DNA from 4 places in the Paraburkholderia sp. FT54 genome. Region 4 is predicted to be linked to each of the others. Evidence: riboswitches for the same ligand, from Rfam matches in the RefSeq annotation. Region 4 holds a riboswitch; each other region holds the start of a gene.
The links. A riboswitch is a leader RNA that binds a small molecule or an ion and turns the genes downstream of it on or off. The one in region 4 is predicted to bind cobalamin.
Positions count from the first base shown of each region.

Region 1: another riboswitch for cobalamin. It lies ahead of RI103_RS25880 (oxidoreductase); the one in region 4 lies ahead of cobA (uroporphyrinogen-III C-methyltransferase).
Region 2: another riboswitch for cobalamin. It lies ahead of RI103_RS31375 (CbtB-domain containing protein); the one in region 4 lies ahead of cobA (uroporphyrinogen-III C-methyltransferase).
Region 3: another riboswitch for cobalamin. It lies ahead of RI103_RS15050 (TonB-dependent receptor domain-containing protein); the one in region 4 lies ahead of cobA (uroporphyrinogen-III C-methyltransferase).

Region 1 covers NZ_CP134196.1:1,414,274-1,419,843, forward strand. The annotation lists gene RI103_RS25870 (precorrin-2 C(20)-methyltransferase) at 1-129, opposite strand, end outside; gene RI103_RS25875 (precorrin-8X methylmutase) at 130-756, opposite strand; gene RI103_RS25880 (oxidoreductase) at 749-2,335, opposite strand; cobalamin riboswitch at 2,388-2,567, opposite strand; gene cbiE (precorrin-6y C5,15-methyltransferase (decarboxylating) subunit CbiE) at 2,652-4,004, shown strand; gene RI103_RS25890 (cobalt-precorrin-5B (C(1))-methyltransferase) at 4,004-5,101, shown strand; gene RI103_RS25895 (cobalt-precorrin-6A reductase) at 5,098-5,570, shown strand, end outside.
Region 2 covers NZ_CP134196.1:2,610,225-2,615,794, forward strand. The annotation lists gene cyoB (cytochrome o ubiquinol oxidase subunit I) at 1-246, opposite strand, end outside; gene cyoA (ubiquinol oxidase subunit II) at 250-1,143, opposite strand; gene RI103_RS31360 (hypothetical protein) at 1,178-1,660, opposite strand; gene RI103_RS39755 (transposase) at 1,557-1,928, shown strand; gene RI103_RS31370 (CbtA family protein) at 2,274-3,014, opposite strand; gene RI103_RS31375 (CbtB-domain containing protein) at 3,026-3,247, opposite strand; cobalamin riboswitch at 3,286-3,428, opposite strand; gene RI103_RS31380 (histidine phosphatase family protein) at 3,493-4,080, shown strand; gene RI103_RS31385 (hypothetical protein) at 4,103-4,543, opposite strand; gene RI103_RS31390 (alpha/beta fold hydrolase) at 4,647-5,570, opposite strand, start outside.
Region 3 covers NZ_CP134195.1:3,239,034-3,244,603, reverse strand. The annotation lists gene RI103_RS15070 (EVE domain-containing protein) at 1-404, opposite strand, end outside; RNA gene ssrS (6S RNA) at 512-693, opposite strand; gene RI103_RS15060 (cell division protein ZapA) at 831-1,145, opposite strand; gene RI103_RS15055 (ATPase) at 1,142-1,498, opposite strand; cobalamin riboswitch at 1,706-1,963, shown strand; gene RI103_RS15050 (TonB-dependent receptor domain-containing protein) at 2,054-3,946, shown strand; gene RI103_RS15045 (iron ABC transporter permease) at 3,986-5,038, shown strand; gene RI103_RS15040 (ABC transporter ATP-binding protein) at 5,038-5,570, shown strand, end outside.
Region 4 covers NZ_CP134196.1:1,640,623-1,646,192, reverse strand. The annotation lists gene bluB (5,6-dimethylbenzimidazole synthase) at 1-264, opposite strand, end outside; gene RI103_RS26890 (cobyrinate a,c-diamide synthase) at 248-1,546, opposite strand; gene cobO (cob(I)yrinic acid a,c-diamide adenosyltransferase) at 1,550-2,152, opposite strand; gene RI103_RS26880 (cobalamin biosynthesis protein) at 2,149-2,607, opposite strand; gene cobA (uroporphyrinogen-III C-methyltransferase) at 2,604-3,377, opposite strand; cobalamin riboswitch at 3,615-3,867, opposite strand; cobalamin riboswitch at 3,935-4,216, shown strand; gene cobW (cobalamin biosynthesis protein CobW) at 4,405-5,496, shown strand; gene cobN (cobaltochelatase subunit CobN) at 5,503-5,570, shown strand, end outside.

The sequences.
Region 1 (5,570 bases), 230 kb from region 4:
TTTCTTGCCCTTCGCGACGAAGTACGCGACCACCGGCGACGCCTTCAGCAAGCGCAGCGCTTTGAGCGTGATGAGTTCCGGGTCGCCGGGGCCGACGCCAAGTCCGAACAAACGTCCTTGCGCCGTCATTTATTCGACCTCCGTGGCCAGCGCGTTCACGGCGGCGGCCGCCATCGCGCTGCCGCCGCGTCGGCCTTGCACCACCACGTAGGGCACGCCGCGACTATCGTCAGCGAGCATGGCTTTCGATTCGGCGGCGCCGACGAAGCCCACTGGAAAGCCGAGAATCAGCGCGGGTCTGGCCGCGCCGGCGTCGAGCATATCGAGCAGATGAAAGAGGGCGGTCGGCGCATTGCCGATCACCACGACGCCGCCCGCCAGATGCGGCCGCCACAATTCGAGCGCGGCCGCCGAGCGCGTATTGCCGAGTTCGCGTGCGAGCGACGGCACGTCCGGATGCGCGAGCGTGCAGATAACCTCGTTGTTCGCTGGCAGCCGCGCACGCGTGATGCCCTGCGCGACCATGCCGGCATCGCACAGGATCGGCGCGCCGTGTGCGAGCGCCGTGCGGCCCGCCGCGCCCGCGCCTCCGGAAAATTGCAGATCGTCGATCACATCGACCATGCCGCACGCGTGGATCACGCGCACCGCGAGTTTTTCGAGGTCGGCGGGAACGCGCGACAAGTCGGCCTCCGCGCGGATCGTCGCGAAGGATTGGCGATAGATCTCCTGACCGTCGCGAAGGTAATCAAGCATCGGTATCACTCCGGGCCAGGCGTGCGAGCATGTCGGCGGCCTGGTCGATCGTCAGTTGGCGCGCGACGCACTGGCCGAAACCGGGCTGGCCGTCGCGTCGATAAAGGTCGTAGAGGCCGGGCGCGGCAGCCAGCAGCGTGTGCGGCGCGCAATGCGCGGCGGCGCACGAGCGCGCACAGCCGCTCAGATGCACGTCGACGCCTGCGGGCAGGCGGGCCGCCAGACGCAGCGCGTCGGCCTTGGTGTCAGCGAGGCCCCTGGCGCAGCCGGTCGATCCGGCGCAGGCGATCAGGCGCGTGATGGCTTGCGCGGGATCGCAGGCGAGACTGAGTGCGGTCAAGCCGGCCAGCACGGCGGGGACGGCGTGCGTTGCGACGTCGGGTAACAGCACGCTTTGCCAGGGTGTCAGGCGAAGCGTGCTATTGCCGTGCTGCTGCGAAAGGGCGGCGAGGCCGCGCAAGGCGTCGGCGTCGAGGCGTCCGAGCGGCGGCTGGCCGCCTGCGTGCCAGGTTCCGGGCACGCGTTGCGCGTGGGCGCCGAGGCGGAGGCTGGCGTCGGCCGCGGTGCCGCGATGCCAGCCGGCTAGCTTCGCGTTTCGCGTCAGGGGGAAGTCGAGGTATCGCTGGGCGTGGTGCAGTAGCGCGTTAGCGCAATGCGCGGCCAACAGGTGACGCATGCGCGTGGCGTCGGCGGCGGCGAGGTCGAGAAACGTGAGCAGCAGCGCGCGTACCAGTGCGGGGACTTGTGAAGGCAGGATTGCGGCCAACGCGCCAGTGCTGTCCGTGGGCGCTTTTTCAGCCGCGCGGGGAGGACCGCCATGTTGGCTTTGCGATGGCGAGCCGGTGTTTCCATTTTCGCGCTCAGGCGGACAACCGGCCAACCCGAACACAAATCGCACACCATCCGCCTCGTTCGATGCCGCCAGCCACACATCATGCGGATGATCCACTCTCGCGAGCCGCTCGCCGCCGTCCAGCAGCAGCGCGAATTTCGGCGACAGCGCCGCGAACCGCGCTTCGCTTTGCAGCAGACTGAGCAATTCGGCGCACAGCGGCCGTGTATCGCACAGTGCGAACGGATCGCGCCCGGCAGCCGGGCTGATCATCACGTTACGTACGTCGTCGGCTGAGGTTGCGGTGGGTGCGCGAGTGGCATCGGCGGCGCTCCTGGCCACGGCGCTCGCCACGTTCGCGTTCACGGCGTTCTTCGCCATCATGGTATCCGCGGCGCGCTGCGCGCCCGTCGCCGGCCCAAGGCCTGCGTCGAGCAAAGCCGCAATCAACGCCGCTTCCTCGCCACGCTTCACCCCACGCAGCTGCAGATTCGCGCGATTGGTCAGCTCGATCACTCCGGCCGCGTACCGCGCGCTGGCCTGGGCGACCGCCCGTGCCTGCGCCGCGCTCAACTCGCCGCCTGGCAGTTTGATCCGGCAAATCCCGCCGTCGCGCGCGGCGACGATGCGCAGCAGCCCCGGACACGCCGAGGGCCGCGGCGTGCTGGCCGCGTCGGATGAAACGGTGGAAGGCGAAGCTTGATTCAAGACGGACACCGGTTTAGCGTCGCGCGACGGCCCGAGCATGCCGCGAGGCGGGCATTGCTGCGGCATCGGTACACCCCGCCCGATGTTGGCTGGCACGAACAGTCTCGCCGGCAGGTCTCCTGGCTGGCAGGTCATGGTCCGCCGCGGCCTTCCCGGTCGAACCAGTGGCGCGGAGCGCAGGCGGACTCGCTGCATACAGTTGCGGGGGCAGCCACAGCGGCACTGTGTTCCCTCTTCGGCCCCGAAGGGCACCGGCGGCTGTATTATGCCTTTTTTCGAACAGCACAACGAGGCTGGACGCTTTGATCGGCGTGGCACAGCGCATTATTTGAAGACACAGAATGAGGATGGATGCATGCCGGCCTGGCTGACGGTGGTGGGCATAGGCGACGACGGCTTCGCCGGTTTGGGAAGGCCCGCGCGGCGTGCTTTGCTGGAAGCGTCGGTGGTGTACGGCGGCGAACGCCATCTGGCGATGCTGCCCGCGCGCCTCGCCGCGCGCCGCGCCGCGTGGCCGCGTCCCTTCGACCTCGCGCCGTTGCTGGCCGAGCGCGGCGGCGCGGTGTGCGTGCTGGCGAGCGGCGACCCGATGCTGTTCGGCGTCGGCGCGACGCTCGCGCGGCAGTTGCCGACTGGCGAGTTGCGGGTGCTGCCCGCGCCGTCGTCGTTGTCGCTGGCGGCCGCGCGCCTCGGCTGGCCGTTGCAGGACGTCGCGACGGTGTCGCTGGTGGGCCGGCCCTTGCCGACGCTGAACGCGCATCTGCACGACGGCGCGCGCGTGTTCGTGCTGAGCGCGGACGGGCGCACGCCGGCTGCGCTCGCGGAACTGCTGAATGCACGCGGTTTCGGCGCGACCCGCATGTGCGTGCTGGAACACCTTGGTGGCGAGATGGAGCGGCGCATCGACGGTCGTGCGGATCAATGGTCCGCGGGCGAGGTGGCCGCGCTGAACCTGATCGCGCTCGACTGCCGCGCCACCGAAGGCGCGCCGCGTCTGCCGCTGACCTGCGGCTTGCCCGACGACGCCTTTCGCCACGACGGTCAGTTGACCAAGCGCGACATGCGTGCCATCACGCTCGCGCGCCTTGCGCCGACGCCCGGCGAATTGCTGTGGGACGTGGGCGCGGGCAGCGGCTCGATCGGCATCGAATGGATGCGCGCGCATCCGGCTTGCCGCGCGATTGCGATTGAAGGGCACACAGAGCGGCAGCGCTTCATCGAACACAATCGCGATGCGTTGGGCGTGCCGGGCCTGCAGCTTGTGGCAGGCCGCGCGCCCGAAGCGCTGCAGGGACTGCCGGTGCCGGACGCCGTGTTCATCGGCGGCGGCGCGACGGTGCCGGGCGTGCTGGAGGCCTGTTGGGACAGTCTGCGCGAGGGCGGCCGGCTGGTCGCGAATGCGGTCACCTTGCAAGGTGAGGCGGCGCTGGCGGCATGGCGCGAGCGGCACGGCGGGACGTTGACGCGGATCGCGCTCGCGGATGCGCAGCCGCTCGGCGGTTTCGATACCTGGCGGCAGGCGTTGCCGATCACGCTATTGGAGGTGACGAAGCCGGCCGGCGACGGTGCCATGAGCGTCACGAACGCGATGAACGTCAAGTGCGGCACGAACGAGACGAATACGACGAACGAGACGAACGAGACGAACGCCACCAACCCAACAAGCGCCACGAACGCCAATCCACCCGACTCATCGCCAGAACCCTGATGCGCGAAGAAACGCCCGAACAACCCGCGCCGCTGCGTAGCGGCTACACGACCGGCAGTTGCGCCACCGCGACGTCGCTGGCGGCGGCGCGTCTGTTGCTCGCGGGTGTCGTCAGCGAGGTCGCGGAGATCGTGTTGCCGAAGGGCCAGCATGTGCCCATGCCGCTGGTGTTCTGCCGCCTGACCGGCAATGGCCACGAAGGCGCCGAAGCTGGCACCGTCAAGGACGCCGGCGACGATCCCGACGTCACCCACGGCGCGGTCGTGTTCGCCCGCGTGCGCCTCGTCGCCGAACCCGGCGTGATATTTCGCGCGGGGCCGGGCGTCGGCACGGTGACGCGCGCGGGACTGACGCTGCCGGTCGGCGAACCGGCGATCAACCCGGTGCCGCGCAGAATGATCACCGAGCATCTGGCGGAACTCGCGGCGGAACATGCCTATGGCGGCGGTTTCGAGGTGACGATCGGCGTGGAAGGCGGCGAAGCGCTCGCGCTGAAAACGATGAACCCGCGCCTGGGCATTCTCGGCGGCCTGTCGATCCTCGGCACGACCGGCATCGTGCGGCCTTTCTCGTGCTCGGCGTATATCGCATCGATCCATCAGGGCATCGACGTCGCGCGCGCGAACGGCTACATGCATCTGGCCGCCTGCACCGGCAACGCGAGCGAAGACGCGATGCGCGCGCATTACGGCCTGCCGGACATCGCGCTGATCGAGATGGGCGACTTCGTCGGCGCGGTGCTCAAGCATATGAAGCGCGCGCCGGTCGAGCGTCTGAGCGTGTGCGGCGGCTTCGGCAAGCTCAGCAAGCTGGCGGCGGGGCATCTCGATCTGCATAGCCGCCATTCCAGCATCGACCTCGAACGGCTCGCGCAATGGGCCGCCGAACACGGCGCGGACGACGCGCTTCAGGCGGCGATCCGCGCGGCCAATACGAGTCAGCAGGCGGTTGCGTTGGCGCGCGCGCAGCAGGTGCCGCTTGGCGATATCGTCTGCCAGCATGCGCTGGCGGTAGCGCGCGGCATCGTGCCGCCGCAGGTCAACGTGGAAATGTTTGCGATCGACCGTCAGGGCAAGCTGATCGGAGCCGCGCAATGAAGCGGATTCTGCTGCTCGGCGGCACCGGCGACGCCTTGCGGATCGCACGGCAACTCGGCCCCGGTCACGTGTACAGTCTCGCCGGCCTCGGCAAGGTGCCTGACGATCTGGCGTGCACGGTGCGCGTGGGCGGCTTCGGCGGCAGCGAGGGCATGGCCCGTTACATCGAAAGCGAAAGCATTGGCCTCGTGATCGACGCAACCCATCCGTATGCCGCGCAAATCAGCGCGAATGCGGCGCACGCAGGCCGCGCCGCGCGGGTGCCGTATTGGGCGCTGCGCCGCCCGGCCTGGCAGCCGCAAGCCGGCGACGACTGGCGCATGGTCGGTAACTGGAACGAGCTAACGGATGCGCTGGCGCGGTTCAGAAAACCGCTCTTCACGCTCGGCCGCGAACCGCTCGCGCATCTCGACGAGATTCCCCCGCATCAGTTCTGGACCGTGCGTTGTCTCGATGCACACGACGACAC
Region 2 (5,570 bases), 970 kb from region 4:
CTGCAGGCGCATCATGACCGCGTCGACGAAGCCTCGCACGAGCATCAGCACCGCGACGACGATGTACATGACGCCGATTTTCTTGTGGTCGACGCTGGTGAGCCACTCCTGCCACAGCCATTTCCACTTGCCGAGGCGTGTCAGTGTGGCCACCACCGCGAGCACCATGACCGCCATGAGTGCGCCCGCCCCCATGATGATGGGCTGATCTAACGGGATCGCCGAGAGTGTCAGTTTTCCAAACATGTGCTACCCCTTAGTACTGCATTTGCTGTTCTGCAAATCGATGACATTGCCGTTGTTGTACTTTGCAATGATGTTGTGGAACAGCTTCGGATCGACCGACGAGAAATAATCGACCGGCTGCTTCTCGCTCGGCTGCGCAACCAAGCTGTATTTGTCCATATCGAGCCTCTGTGGCGAGGTTTTTACTTTCTCGACCCATGCATTGAACTGATCAGGCGTGACGGCGAGCGCCCGGAACTTCATGTCCGAGAAGCCTTTCCCGCTATAGTTGGCCGATATGCCCGCGTAGTCGCCCGCATGATCGGCAATCAGATGCAATTGCGTCTGCATACCCGCCATCGCGTAGATCTGGCTTCCCAGCTGCGGAATGAAAAACGAATTCATGACGGAATCCGACGTGATCTTGAAACTGACGGGCGTGCCAACCGGAAAGGCGAGCTGGTTGACCGAGGCTATGCCTAGATCCGGATAGATGAAGAGCCACTTCCAATCCAGCGCCACGACTTCGACCTTGATCGGTTTGACGGCCGATTCAATTGGACGGTACGGATCGAGTTCGTGCGTCGTGTTCCAGGTCAGGATGCCGAGGAACAGAATGATGAGCGTGGGCACCGTCCAGACCACGGTTTCAATGGCTGTGGAATGCGCCCATTTGGGCGCGTATGCCGCCTTGCGATTGCTCGCGCGGTAACGCCATGAAAACACCAGGATCATGACGATGACAGGCACGACGACGAGCAGCATCGCCATGGTTGCCGTTCCGATCAGTGACTTTTCGGCCACGCCCACGCTGCCCTTCGGATTGAGCACATCAAGATTGCCGCACCCGGAAAGAGAAGAGACAAGTCCTGCCCCCAAGGGTATCAATACCCGTTCAAAGGTCTTCTTATTCACCATATTTAACTGATCTTCCTTGAGCCGACCTGAGACACTACTGAATATTCCCGCCATAAAGACCGAACCGCCGCTTCAGGCTCCAACGGATTTTACGAGCCTCTCCGTGTGCAAAGTCTGACCTTCGACAAGCAAACTTGATAAGTTGCGACGTCGAGACTGCGCCGCGCTTCGCCTTCACAGTTTCCCAATGAATTCCGTGCCTGCGCGGGGCATAGTTGACATGGGCGGCATCGTTGTGCGAACGGGCAACACTGCGTGCCGCACATTTGAGTTCTTCTGATTTCCCGCAAGGCATCTTCTTGCGGGCCTGCTTTACCGTACGCGCTCGCAACATCTCGCGTGGGCGCTGTGTGAAATCAATATCTGAAATTACGGATGAAGAATGGATGCGTGTTGCGGCCTTGCTGGCGGAATTGCCTGCGAGCAAAAAAGGAAAAAAACCACAACGGCTCGACAGGCGTGGCGCGTTCAATGGCGTGCTTTGGGTCTTGCGGACTGGCTCCCCGTGGAATGCCATGCCAACTCGCTTCCCGTTCCATGACACATGCCGTCTGTGCTTCTGGGCGTGGGCCGATTCAGGGGTATTGGAACGTGCCGTGGATACGCTGGCCATCCCGGCCGCCCACGAGTTGCGCGCACTGATCGGCCAGCGCATAGCCGCCCGACGTCGTCACGAGCGGGACCGGTTCAACCGTCTGCATAGCTGCGATGGGAAATTGGTCTGGTATCTCCGGTGCTTGATGGAAGCAGGCGGAGTGGGCCGGGATCGTGTAAGCGGGGACTAGAGTTGCCGGGCATTAACCGGGTGCTCGTGCCGGCGAGGCTTGATTTGCGGATGGGGTGGCAGGCGAAGACCGGACCTGATAAGTTCTCTGTGGCGGCCAGAATGATCGCCCCGCGATTGGTGGCGTACACAATCGTTCAGCCGCCCAGCTTCAAACAAGGAAGGTTTGAGCGCCTCCGAGAGTTACCCACAGAAATTGTTCCTAAGCCTGTGGATAACCACCCCACAACCGCCCCAACTCCTTGAAGCAGAACCCTTCCTGACCACTGCGCGCGAAACGCGGCGCCGACGCGCAAAAAGCGCAGAGCGCAACCACCAAAGCGGTTGCGCTCATCAAATCCAAACCTCAAACCGATTTCGCCGCCGACCTTCCCCCCACCCGCATAAACGCACTCCGCTCGACCAGCGCCCCAAAAAGCAGCCCGATCGTCGCCCACATAATCGCCTGCATACCCAGCGCCGCGACGCGAAACTTCCACAGCAGCACCGCCGGGAAAGCCTCCGGCACCTCGTTGATAGTCGGCATCGACAACTGCACCGCGGCGATGATCACGATGAACACCACCGCCCCCACAATCGACCCATTCCACGCGCCAAGCTTGATAGCCGCACGGCGCCGCACCTTGAGCGAAAACACCATCGCCGCCAGCGAGATCGCAATCATCAGGAAGAACAAACCAGTCCGCGTCCCGATCGTCTCAGGATCGCCGACCGAAGGCGGGTTCGCCGGATACTTCAGATTCGGCACGATCGCCAGCGCAATGAACGCGCCGAGCGCAAGCCACGCGGACAACGCGCGCGGACTCAATGCGCCCACGCGCCCATAGGCGTACGCGAACACCAGCGAGAACAATCCGCCGAATGCCGCGCCGTAAGTCACCACGCCAGTCAACAAGCCGATACCCCGCTGCGTATCACGGCTCACGATCTCAGGTTCAGCAGCCTCGCCTTTCGCGGCGTCGGCTTTTTCTTCGAATGAAATCGCCTGATTGACCTGCGGCTCGCCCACCACCCGGGCAAAGCCGAACGTGAGGAGTCCCGCGGCGATGCCTGCAAGCATGCCGCGTACCAACAATTTACCAACCATGGTCGACTCCGTCAGTGGCAGGGAAAGCCGAGCAGATGGCGGCCGTCGTGCACGAACTCATGCACGTACATGCCCGGCACCAGCGAAGTGGCACCCTGTTCCGCACCCACGAAGTAAAGCGCGAGCAACAGCAGCAAACCGCCGAACACGACCCAAGGCAGCAACTCGCGCAGCGGAATCGGGGTGGGTTGAGCAACGGGTTGACTGGCTGAATCGAAAACAGCTTCGTTCATGATGGACATCTCCTGGGGTAACGCGCCCCGATAGTCATTGCATAGGATAGGTGCGAAGCTCAGGTCTGGCTTTCGGCTTGTGCTGCCGATTACAGTGGCGCGACCGCGCCGGGCTCTCACCGGCTTCCGCGCTTCGCAGTCCCGCTATTCTACGCGCTAAACTTCGGCACCCGGCAACGCAAAACGTACGCTTGAGCCGCACCCGCGTCTGGCTTCGGCGCGTGGCTTCACAGGACATGAACGGAATGGACACACGGCTGTTACTGGTCAGTCACGCATCGACCGCCGCCCAGCGGGCAGGCCGTTTTCCCGTCGATGACCCGCTCGACACCCGCGGTCTCGCCGAAGCCCACGCCGCCCGCACGCGTTTCGCGATCGCGGACAACGCGGCCGCTTTCGTCAGCCCGGCCATCTGCGCGCGCGATACGGCAGCGGCCTTGGGCCTCATCGCATCGGTCGACGCCGGTCTGGCGGACCTGAACTACGGCATATGGCAGGGACGGCGGCTCGCCGAACTCGCTGCCGAAGCGCCGCAAGACCTCGCCGCATGGACACTCGATCCCGACGCCGCGCCGCATGGCGGCGAGTCGTTCAGTCAACTGGTGAAGCGGGTAGGAGAATGGCTTGATGCGCTCAACGGCGCGACGGATCGTGCATCGAACCGTCCGCGCAACGTGATCGCCGTCACCCACGCGCCGGTGCTCCGGGCAGCGATCGTGTATGTGCTCGGCGCGTCGCCCGTTGTGTTTCCGCACATTGAAATCGCGCCGCTTTCGATGATCGAGTTGCGGTGCTCATCGCGCGGCTGGACGTGGTGGCCAGCGTCACGCTAGCCGCTTCGCACGGCGACTTGCTTTACTTGCCTGATACCACCAGACGCAGCTTGTTCGAAGCGGTCGGCGTCACGGTGATGTCGGTGCGCTTGCCCTTCGCGCCCAGATAAAAGTGCTGACGTCCCGGCGAATTCTGATCATGCGTCGCGTCCGGCAGACACGATGCGACGTCCGCCGCGACAGCTTGCAGCGCGTCGGCGTTCGAACCGGCGTCGTGATGCGGCGTCCACGTGCATTGATATGCAGCGCCGCTCGCCGAACATTGCGCATCGTCGCCGTAGGGTTGCGCGACGCCTTTGCCGTCGTCCGGCGTCAACGAGGCGAGGCCGCCAGGTGCGGCCGCCACTATCCGTTTCAGCGATGTACACGGGCTAGGCGCGTCATCGGCATTTGCGCTGCATGGTAGCAACGCGCCAAGCGACGCAGCGGCAAAGGCGGTGGCAAGCAATCGGGTTCGGTTCATGGCGGCGCGGTCCTTGAAGTCACTCACAGGTAGCATTAGCGCGGCAGCACACTTCGTGCCCGTGCACTCCGATTGCCTCAAGACGGTGCCTTGGTGGCGCACCTTATAGGCCGGTCCCGAACAAAGCCGCTAGCCCCTGCGCCGACGCGAAAATCCCCTTCGCATCGTGCCCGACACCATCGATCACAAACGTCCGATGCTTCGCCAATCCTTCCGGATGCCGCAACGCCATATAGCGCGCAAATGCCAGTCCGCGCCCGAGCCGGTGATCCCCTTGCGTTTGCGCGGCGCATGAACGGTCGAGCGCCGGATGCTGCGGATCGCAATCCGCGCCGCCGAGCAGCACGGTGACGTCACGCTGCGCATAGCGCGCTTCGAGCGCCGCAGCGGACGCAGCGTCACCCGAGCCGCTTGCGTAAGCGGGCAAATCCTCGAGCCCATACTTCCAGCGATTGAACGACGGACACATCGCCTGATCGAACGCCGCGAATTCGCCGGATGCCGCTGGCCGCATCGCATCGAAGTACACGTACGACGAAGGATTCGCGACCACATAGCGCAGCGCAATACCGCGCGCCGCGAGCGACGCGTCGTCGCGCGCCACCACTGCATAGCGCTGCACGACCTGCGCGCCGCCGGAGTGTCCCGCGATCACCACCTCGGCAAGCGACGCGAACTGCTCGCCCGAAGCAAGCGTATGCAGAATGGCGTCGAGCACATCAAACGAACTGATCGGCGCCGGACCTTCGGCGTTCTCGCCGCCCATCCAGCTGGTCCAGTCCCAATGCAGCGTGGACGACGGCACCTCATGCGCCTCGACATCCGCGGTCGCGAGAAACTGCGGCACGATCAGCAGCGTATCGGCCGCGCTGCCGCCGGCGAGCGCGCAAGAACGCTGCGCGAGTTCGAAATACGTGTCGCCGTTGCGCAGGCGGCCATGAATCAGAATCACGGCGCGTTGGACTTCGCGCGTCGGCGCTAGCCAGTCATCGTTCGAAAATACGGGCACGGTTCCGCTTCCGGCTTG
Region 3 (5,570 bases), on a different replicon from region 4:
GACAGTCGGTTGCCTTTGGCGAGCACGCGCATGTCCTTGAGTTCGTCGTGTTCGCGCAGCGCGGCGAGCGGAATCAGAGGGATCTTCTTCTTGAACACCACGTCGACCAGCACCCAGCGCGGCGTTTCCTGCGACGACTTCGCGTCGTAATAAGGACTCTTCTTGTCGAACTGCGTGGGATCCGGATACGCGGTGGACGATACTTCGGCGATACCCGCGATGCCGGGCTCAGGACAGCTCGAGTGATAGAACAGCACACCGTCGCCGACCTGCATCATGTCGCGCATGAAATTGCGCGCCTGATAGTTGCGCACGCCGGTCCACGGCAACGTGCGTCGCGGGGCGGTGGCGAGATGGTCGATGCTTGCTTCGTCCGGTTCGGACTTCATTAGCCAGTAGCGCATGAATCGAATTGAACGTTAAGAGGTTGAAGATGCGGAAGAAATCGGCGTACAAAAAACAGCGCCCAAAGAAAAACGGCACCGAACCGAAGTCCGATGCCGTTCTAAATAAGGTCCCCGCCTTAGCCGCTAGGCCGGCATCCTGAACCGGGGGTTCAGAATTGGTCGCAGTTAGCAACACTTCGGGTACATCAGACAGAGTGACGCGCACACCCGTGCTACAAATTTCCGCAACCGTGCACATGGCATTGGTTCAAGGAATATATGACCTTGGCGAACCAGGCAGGGAAGCTAAACCGATGAAGCTGAATGACGAACTACCGATTGAACTCAAACGTTTGCTGAATCTTGCACGCCTTGTGCTCACGCACTTCGTTTGAATCCGCCGCCGATCTCAGGACCGGCTGCACGATAACACACACACGATACTTACTGCATGCTGTACTGCTCAATCACAGTACCTAGTTGTTCGTTCATTTGATGCATTGTACGCCGGATTTCCTCAGCGGGAAATGCTTCTCCGTGCCTCACGCTCGATTGCAGCTTAAGCAGTTCCGATGCCAGCGAGAGCGCAGCCATGACAGCAATGCGATCCGTGCCGCGCACGTTGCTGCTATTGCGGATCTTCGACATTTCGGCGTCGACGCGTGCGACCGTTTCGAGCAGCGCGGCTTCCGTTTCCGGCGAGCAGGCAAGGCGATAGGGCACGCCGAGAATCGATACTTCGATCTGCTTGGTGGTCATGCATTTTCTCCGTGGCGGGTCACGTCGCTCGCGGCTTCGGCTTCGTGCTGAGCGGGCTCGAGCAGATCGAGCTGGTTGTCCGGCTCGCTGTGCGCACGGGCACGCGGCAGCTTTTCGAGGATCGCATTCAGGCGCACCTGAGCGTCGTCGATCTTCGCGGACAGCGCGTCGCGTTCGGCCTGCAACGCGTTTCGTTCCTCGCGCAGCAGTGCAAGTTCCGTGCGCGTAGCTTCGACGTCGGCGCGCGATTGGGCGAGCTGCTCTTCGAGCGCGAGTCGCGCTTCATTGTGGCGTTGGCTGATCGCGATCAGCTTGCCGATATTCTGTGAAAGTGTTTCGAGTTCGGTGAGCATCTGCTGCGTCCTCTAAAGACATCGCATTTTAGCGCGGAATGTCGCAGGTTCCGACAATTGTCTCGTTTCGAGACGTAACAACATCGCTTTGTGCAGGCTTTTATCGACCTTATGATGAAAAAGTACTCATGCGTCGGACAATAGCCTGCACTTAACAGAACGGATGGCCTGCGTCGCCACCATTCTTGACGGACCCCGAGTCCGCTCATAAACTGCCCGCACTCTGGTGCCCGCGTGCGCTTCTCAACGGCGCGCGCAGTTAAACGGGAAGCAGGGCGCGCCGTTCGCCTGAACGCGCCAACCTGCGCTGCCCCCGCAACGGTAAGCGACCGCATTCGTCATGCAAGTCGATCCTGACCGCGTGTTGGAAGTTCAACTCGCGAGTGTGCCACTGCGCGTCACGCGTGGGAAGGCGGAATCGATGTGTCGCCAGCCCGGATACCGGCCAGAGGGAGAGGCACGTCACGCGCGACAATGTTAAATACGCGGGCGCCTCGTTACGCATCGGCCTGCGGGGAAGCGGGCCGCGCACGCTATCCACAGGACTTTCATCCCATGCAGTCCCCCCTCGCCCGCGCGGCGCTGCTCGCCTTCGCGGGCTTGCCGATCGTCGTGCATGCGCAAGGCGCGCCTTCGTCATCTGCTTCGTCCGTGCCGGCGGATTCATCGGCTGCCGAGCCGTCTTCGGCGGTGCTGTCGCCCGTGGTGGTGACCGCGGAGCGCGGGCCGCAAGCACTCGCCGACACGATCCCGCAGACGTCGCTGTTCGATCAGCAGGATATCGCCGACACCACCGCGACCGATCTGCCCGGCCTCCTGCAACTCGCGCCGGGCGCGCAAATCTCGCGCACAGGTGGCCCTGGTTCGACGACTAGCCTCTACTTGCGCGGCGCGTCGTCGACGCAGTCGCTGCTGCTGATCGACGGCGTGCGGGTCGATTCGGTGAGCCTGGGCGCGCCGCAACTCGCGCAGATTCCGCTCGACCAGACCGATCACGTCGAGGTGGTGAACGGCAACGTGTCGGCGTTGTACGGCTCGGGCGCGATCGGCGGCGTGGTGCAGGTGTTCACGAAAGAGGGCGGCGACCACCCGCCGCGTTTCAATTTTTCGCTGGGCTACGGCAGCTATCACACGCAAACGCAGCAGGCGGGCGTGAACGGCGCATTGGATAAAGACGGCAACACGACCTTCAGCATTTCGCTCGCGCGATCGAAGGACGACGGCTTCTCTTCACTCAATCCGCAGGAGGCGCCCAACGCCAATCCGAATGCGAACGGCTATCTGAACGAGAGCATCTCGGCTTCGCTGCGCCACAAGTTCAACGACAAATGGGACGCCGGCGCCAGCTACTTTCAGTCGAACGGCAACGACAGCTACGACAATGCGTACGGCGTACCAACCGATCTGAACAACCTGTATAGCAAAGTGCGCCAGGTCTCGGTGTTCGCGAACGGCAAGCTGACCGACTGGTGGACGACGCACTTGATCGTCGCGGAAGGCGACGACCGCAGCGTGTCGAACACGAACGGCGTGTACAACGGCCGCTTCGATACCGACAATCGCCAGTACACGTGGCAAAACGATTTCGCGCTGGCCGCGCAGCAGAAGCTGCAGGTCGGCTATGAGCATCTCGACCAGAGCCTCGACTCCGACACGTTCGCGCCGCCGGACCGGCATGTGGATTCGGGCTTCGTCGGCTATACAGGACGCTTTGGGCGCAACCAGATTCAGGCCAACGTGCGGCGCGACCAGTATTCCGATTTCGGCGGAGCGAACAGTTACTATCTCGGCTATGGCTTCGACATCACCGGTCATTGGAAGGTGACCGCAAGCTATTCGGATTCGTTTCGCGCGCCGAGCTTCGACGATCTGTACTATCCGTTCAGCGGCAATCCGTCGATCCAGCCGGAGCGCAGCCATTCGCTCGAAGCCGCGCTGCAGTACGCATCGAATGCGCTCGGCGTGATGCGCTTGAGCGCATTCCAGACGCGCTATTCGAATCTGATCGACTACGAGCAGGTGACGCCCGGCATCTATCTGGCCGAGAACGTCGGTCATGCGAAGGTGCAGGGGCTCGAGGGATCGTGGAGCGGCCATGTCGGCAAGACGGACGTGCGCGCGTCGGTGACGCTGCAAAATCCCGTCGACCTCGACAACGATACCGACCTCGTGCGGCGTGCGCGGCGCTTCGGCGCGCTGACGGTGAACCGCAGCATCGCCGGGTGGCGCGTCGGCGGCGAGTGGATCGTGAGCGGCCCGAGCAATGACAGCAGCGGCAAACTGGGCGGCTATGGCGTGGTGAATCTGTCGGCGCGCTACAACATCACGAAAGCATGGTACGTGGCCGCGCAAATCCAGAACCTGTTGGACAAGGACTATGAAACGGCCTACTCGTATAACTCGCCGCGGCGCGGTGCGTATCTCACGGTTGGGTGGCAGCAGCAGTGAGCGAGTCGCCTCGTTGAGTTCGCGCGGATGAGCCGACCCATGAGCCGACACTCGAGTTCGATGCCCGCAACACTGCGCGTGATGAACGCCAGGCGCGCGGCCGCGATCTGGCTCGCGCTCGCGGGAATCGCGCTGGCGGTGCTGATGGCGTCGCTTGCGCTGGGCAGCGTGTCGCTCGCGCCGATGCGCGTGCTGGCGGCGCTGATGCCGCCGCATGCGCCGTCTGCCGGTACGCCTGACTTGGCCGTCGAGATCGTCCGCACGCTGCGTTTGCCGCGCGCGGTGGCGGGTTTCGCCTGCGGCGCGTTGCTTGCCCTGGCCGGCGCGTTGCTGCAGGTGCTGTTGCGCAATCCGCTGGCCGAACCCTACGTGTTGGGCGTGTCGGGCGGCGCGGCGACCTTCGCGCTGGTCGCGATGATCGCCGGCAGCGCATGGTGGATCGTCGACGCGAGCGCGTTCGCCGGTGCGTTCATGTCGATCCTGCTGGTGCTCGGCCTCGCGCGCCGCGAGTTGTGGCGCGGCGAACCGCAGGACACGTCGCCGCGTTTGCTGCTGACCGGCGCGGTGATCGCGGCGGGCTGGGGCGCGCTCATCACCTTGCTGCTCAACCTCGCGCCCGACAACCGCTTGCGCGGCATGCTGTTCTGGCTGACCGGCGATCTCAACGGCGGCGCAATGCCATGGACGGCGCTCGCCGCCCTCGTCATCGTGCTGGTTGCGATCGTGCCGGCTGCGCCGCGTCTGAATGTGCTGCTGCGTGGCGACGCCGCCGCGCAGGCGTTGGGCGTCGCGGTGATGCCGCTGCGCTTGCGGGTGTATCTGGTGGCATCGCTGGCCGCGGCCGCTGCGGTGACGACGGCGGGCACCATCGGCTTTGTCGGACTGGTCGTGCCGCACATGCTGCGGCTCGCGTTCGGCAACGATCAGCGCATGCTGCTGCCGGCCGCCGCGCTTAGCGGCGGTGTCGCGGTGATGGGCGCGGACCTGATCGCGCGCACCGTGATCGCGCCGGCGCAGTTGCCGGTCGGTGTGATTACATCGATCATCGGCGTGCCGGTGTTTCTGTGGATGCTGTTACGCAGGCGCCGATGATGCAAACCCATCAGGTCTCTCATGAATCCGCACTCAGCGCGCAACGTTTGACCTTGCGCATGGGCACGCGCACTTTGCTCGACGCCTTCACGCATACTTTCTACGCCGGCGAAATCTGGTGCATCGCAGGTCCGAACGGCGCGGGCAAGACGACGCTGCTCTCGACGCTCGCGGGTCTATTGCAGCCGTCGGCGGGACATGTCGAACTCGATGGTGTGCGCCTCGCCGACTGGCCGCCGCTGTCGCTCGCGCAGCGCCGCGCGCTGATGCCGCAAAGCGCGCCCGACGCATTCAGCACAAGCGTGCTCGATATCGTCATGCTGAACCGCTTCCCGCATCTCACCGGCTGGGGCTGGGAGCGCGAGGCCGATCGCGAGGCGGCGCACGCGGCGCTGGATCTGTTGGGCCTCGCCGCATTCGCCGCGCGTGATGTGCTGTCGCTGTCAGGCGGCGAGCGGCAACGCGTGGCGCTGGCGGCGGTGCTGTGCCAGGACGCGCCGTTATTGCTGCTCGACGAACCGTTGTCGCATCT
Region 4 (5,570 bases):
ACGGCGCTTGCCGAGCGCGTCGGCGGTCGCGAGGCGTTCGTTCTCTACCGTGTCGTGCAAGGCCGCACGCAGCGCGGGATCGGTGATCCGCGCGATCCGCCACGGCTGCATGAAGCCGACGCTCGGCGCGTGATGCGCCGCGTCGAGCAGGCGCTGCAGCACGGTCGGGTCGATCGGATCACGCACGAAATGGCGCATGTCGCGGCGTTCGTAAATCGCGCGGTAGACGGCGTCGCGCTCGGAATCGTTAAAAGGCTTCGCCATGGAACAGGGCGGCCGTGAAGGCCGGGTTGGAGGGCCAATAAGCGTGCATGTAAGTCGCCACGATCGAGCCGGCGCGATAGATGGCCTCGCCGGGCGCGTCGCCCTGCGGCCGGGTGGCCGAACGCAGCGGCGTGAGTGACGTGTTCAGCTTCGAGTAGTGAAACGTATGGCCGGTCATCGGCCCGTGCAGGCTGTCGATCTGCTGCATGCCGAGCGCGGTGAAGCGCGTTTGCATGGTCGCGTGGCCGGGCAGCAGGCCGAGCATCGGTGCGCTCACGCCGTGCGTGTCGGTGAGCTGGTCGAGCAGATAGAGCAGGCCGCCGCATTCGGCGACGAGCGGTTTGCCGGCAGCCGCGTGCGCGCGAATACTTGCGGCGCTGCGGGCGTTGCTTGCCAGCGTGGCGGCGTGCAGTTCAGGGTAGCCGCCGGGAAGATACAGAGCGTCGGCGTGGTCGGGCAATGTTTCGTCGGCGAGCGGCGAGAAATAGGCGACTTGCGCGCCGAGCGCTTCCAGCAGCGCGATGTTGGCCGGATAGATGAACGAGAACGCGGCGTCGCGCGCAATCGCAATCGTCTTGTCTTCCAGCAGGCGCGGCAGTATTTCCGGCGCGGGCGTGCCGAACTCGACAGGCGGCGGCAATTCGGCCAGCGCGGTATGACCTAAAGTATCAGCGGCGTGATCGAGGCGCGCGTCGAGATCGTCGATTTCATCCGCCTGGTGCAAGCCGAGGTGACGGTCGGGCAGAGCGATTTCATCGCTGGCGGCAATGTATCCGCACCAGCGCAGCCCAGGCGGCAACGCTTCTTCGAGCATCTGCGCATGCCGCGCGGAGCCGACGCGATTGGCAAGCACGCCGTAGAACGGCACCTGCGGCCGGAATTGCGCGAGACCGAAGGCGACCGCGCCGAAGGTTTGCGCCATCGCCTTCGCCGAAATCACCGCGAGCACCGGCACGCCGAACGTGGTGGAGAGATCGGCGCTGCTCGGCGTGCCGTCGAACAAACCCATCACGCCTTCGATCAGGATCAGATCGGCTTGCGCAGCCGCCTGCGCGAGCAGCGTGCGGCAGGCGGCTTCGCCCACCATCCACAGATCGAGCGAGAGCACGGGCGCGCCGCTCGCGCGCGCCAGAATCATTGGGTCGAGAAAGTCCGGTCCGGTCTTGAAGACGCACACGCGTCGCCCCAGTCGCCGATGGTAGCGTGCCAGACCCGCGGTGATCGTAGTCTTGCCTTGGCCCGAAGCGGGCGCGCTGATGAACAGGGCGGGGCACGCGGCCATCGTTCAGAACTCCACGCCGCGCTGCGCTTTCACGCCTTGCTCGCGATACGGATGCTTGACGATGCGCATCTCGGTGACGAGATCGGCCGCTTCGATCAGCGCATCCGGCGCGTGACGGCCGGTCACCACCACATGCAGCATCGGCGCGCGCGCGGTGAGCACCGCGAGGACTTCGTCGAGCGGCAGGTACTCGTACTTGAGCACCGTGTTCAGCTCGTCGAGGATCACCATCTGATAGTCGCCGCTTTCGATCATGCGGCGCGCTTCGTCCCAGCCTTTGCGCGCGGTCGCGATGTCGGCGTCGCGGTTCTGCGTGTTCCAGGTGTAGCCGTCGCCCATCGTGACGAAATCGCAGTTGGCGATCGCGCCGAGAAAGTCGCGCTCGGACGTGTGCAACGCGCCTTTGATGAACTGCACGACGCCAAGGCGCATGCCGTGGCCCAGCACGCGCACGGCCATGCCGAACGCGGCGGTGGTCTTGCCCTTGCCGGTGCCGGTGTTGACGATCAGCAGGCCTTTTTCGACGGTGGCGTTGGCCTGTTTTTTCTCGTGGCCTTCACGGCGCCGCTCGGTCATGCGTTGATGCGATTCGGGATCGGTCTTCATGGCAGGTTCTGTTCCTGAGTGTCGTTGTTTGGGCGTTCACGGTCGGCGTGTGCCGCGCTCGAAGCGATCGCCACGGTGACGCTGGCATGGACTGTCTTGCGAACGAGGAGGCGCGCCGGAGCCACATTGAACGCGGTCGATTCACCGAGCCTCGCCGTCGCGGCAAGTAACGCACACGGCTCGCAGACGCCGTCCACGCCGAGATGTTCGCGCACTGCCGCCGAAGGCTCTGCTACGGCCAGCGACGCGATCTGATCCACGCTGAACAACGTCAACGGCAGCGCATGACGTGCGCAGAATTCGAGCAGGCCTGCCTCGTGAGCTTTGGTATCGAGCGAGGCGACGGTGCGGATTTCGTCGAACGAATGCGCGGCAAGCGCGATGCGCACCGCGGCTTCGATCTGCTCAGCCGAACTGTGCAAACGGCAACCAATGCCGACGCTCAGGGTTCTCATGGCGCGTCCGCTCCATCCATGGAAGGCGTGGCGGCGTCGGCAGACGCGGCCGCGCGGGCCAACGCAAGCGACGCGACACCGCCGATCACCACGATCGCCGGCGAGCCGAGTCCGCCACGCGCGACAGTGTCGGCAAACTCGCCGAGGCGCGCGAGCACGTGACGTTGCTCGGGACGCGTGGCCGATTCGATCGCCGCGCACGGCGTATCGGCGCTCATGCCGGCCGCGAGCAACGCGCCGACGATGTCGTTGAGCCGCCGCATGCCCATGTAGATCACGAGCGTCATGCGCGTGGCCACGAGCGCGGCCCAGTCGGGTTCGCCGCTGCCCGCGCCGTGTCCGGTGACGAACACCACGCCTTGCGCGTGATCGCGATGCGTGACTGGAATGCCGATCGCCGCGGGCGCGGCGATCCCCGCCGTGATGCCGTTGATGATCTCCACCTCGATGCCCGCCTCGTGCAGCGCCTGCTGTTCTTCGCCGCCGCGGCCGAATACGAACGGATCGCCGCCTTTCAAACGCGCGACGCTGCGACCGGCCCGCACATGCTCGAGCAATTGCGCGACGATGCCGTCCTGCGGCGTGGACGGATGGCCGCCGCGTTTGCCGACATACACGACGAGCGCGTCCGCTCGCGCGAACTGCAACACCTCGGGATTCACCAGATCGTCGACCAGCACCACGTCGGCTTGCGCCAACGCACGGGTGGCCTTGAGCGTCATGAGTTCGACGTCGCCGGGGCCGGCGCCGATCAGCCAGGCGCGGGTCATCGCGGCGTGCATGGCGAGCGCCATGTCGTGACAGGCGAGGCGGGATCAAGCGCGAAGGGTCGCCAGTCGGCGGACTTTGGGGTCATGCAGTGCTACGGATTCAGGCACGGCGCAATGCGCGGCTCGCAGCGGTTCCACACAGAACCTGCATACGCGAGCGCGCCACGTCGTGCTTCAGCGCCTTCACATCCGTCCCTCGCGGATTCCGGCGGCCGGCGGCGCGATGTTGCCCTGAGGTTCGCCGCCTCCGCGTCTGGCCGGTATCCGGGCTGGCGGCCTCATGCGCTTTGCCTTCCCGTCCGCATTCGCTGGAATGTGCCGGACAGTGGCATCGAAAAAACGCATGCGCGGCGCAACAGAACTCAAGTTTGCGCCGCAGGTCGCTTACCGTTGCGGGGACAGCACAGGTTGAGCGCATGGAGCGCCGCCTGTTTCCCGTTTAACTGCACACGCGAATGCATGTGCGGGCACCAAACGCGCGCATACGATAGCACATGGCGCCCCGTCCGATAAGCGCTTGCGGCTTGTGTTTCCTTGACGGCACCGGGCCGCGGGCCTACACTCGCACGCACTTTGGTGCTCGTGTGCGCGCTCGTGCGCATGCAGTTAAACGGGAAACAGGGGGCCCGCCTGCCATGGATCGGGTCAACCTGTGCTGCCCCCGCAACGGTAAGCGAAATGTGGCGCTAAGTTCAGTTGATTAGCGCCGCGGAGCCGGCTTCGATGTCCACGCGCAAGGCCGCGTCGGCATATCACCACTGGGCGAGAAATCACTCGTCCGGGAAGGGGAAGCGGCGCTTTCGCCAGCCCGGATACCGGCCAGACAACGAAGGACAAACGCCGCGGGGATGCGGCGCTGCGTTCATGACTCATTCCCGCTTGCTGTTTTTCTGTTGTCGCGGCAACGCCGTCGTTCGTCCCCGTGTTTTGTTTTTGTCGTGGCTGGCTGGGCGCGTGCCCCGTTTGCCTGATCGATGTGGACAGACACGCCGGCGTGCACGTGCAACTCCTACGGATGGACCTCACGATGCAAACTCAAATGCGCAAGATCCCCGTCACCATCGTCACGGGCTTTCTCGGCAGCGGCAAGACCACGCTGCTGCGGCATATTCTTCAGCATGCGGGCGGCAAGCGCATCGCGGTGATCGTCAACGAGTTCGGCGAACTCGGCATCGACGGGGAAATCCTCAAGGGCTGCGGGATCGGTTGCGATGAAAACGGCGTCGAAACCGAAGGCCACTTGTATGAACTGGCGAACGGCTGCTTGTGCTGCACCGTGCAGGAGGAGTTTTTCCCGGTCATGGAAAAGCTCGTGGAGCGCCGCGACCAGATCGATCACGTGCTGATTGAAACCTCGGGTCTCGCGTTGCCGAAACCGCTGGTGCAGGCCTTCAACTGGCCGCAGATCAAGAACAGCTTCACTGTGGATGCCGTGCTCACCGTGGTGGACGGCCCGGCCGCGGCAAGCGGTCAGTTCGCCGACAACCCCGTCGCCGTGGACGCGCAACGCAAGGCCGATCCGAATCTCGATCACGAGTCGCCGCTGCACGAATTGTTCGAAGACCAGTTGTCCGCGGCCGATCTGGTGATTCTGAACAAGACCGATTTGCTCGACGACGCGCAGCAAAGCGCGGTTGAAGTGTCGATTCGCGAAGAAATTCCGCCGCAAGTGAAGATCGTGCGCGCGCACATGGGGCAACTCGATCTGCACACGCTGCTGGGCCTCGAAGCGGCATCGGAAGAAACGATCCACTTGCGCCACGATCACCACGGCTCCGCCGACGACGCCGACCACCATCACGACGAATTCGACTCGGTGGTCGTGCAGGCGAATGTGCGCTCTCGCGAGGCAGCGATCGCCGCGCTGCAAGGGCTGGTCGAAACGAACACGATCTATCGCGTCAAGGGTTTCGCGGCGCTGCCGGGCGCGGCGATGCGTCTGGTGATTCAGGGCGTCGGGCGCCGCTTCGACAGCTATTTCGATCGACGCTGGCAGGCCGGCGAAAGCGGTCCGAGCCGCTTCGTTCTGATCGGCGAGGACCTCGATCGGGCCGCGTTGCAGCGTGCGTTCGACGCGGCGCTAGGCGTGCCGTCGAGCGTCGAAACGCAACAGGCGTAAGCGCTCATGCATCTGCTGCGCACCACGCCGGGCGGCTTTGTCGACGATACGCAAGGCGTGATCCGTATCGATCA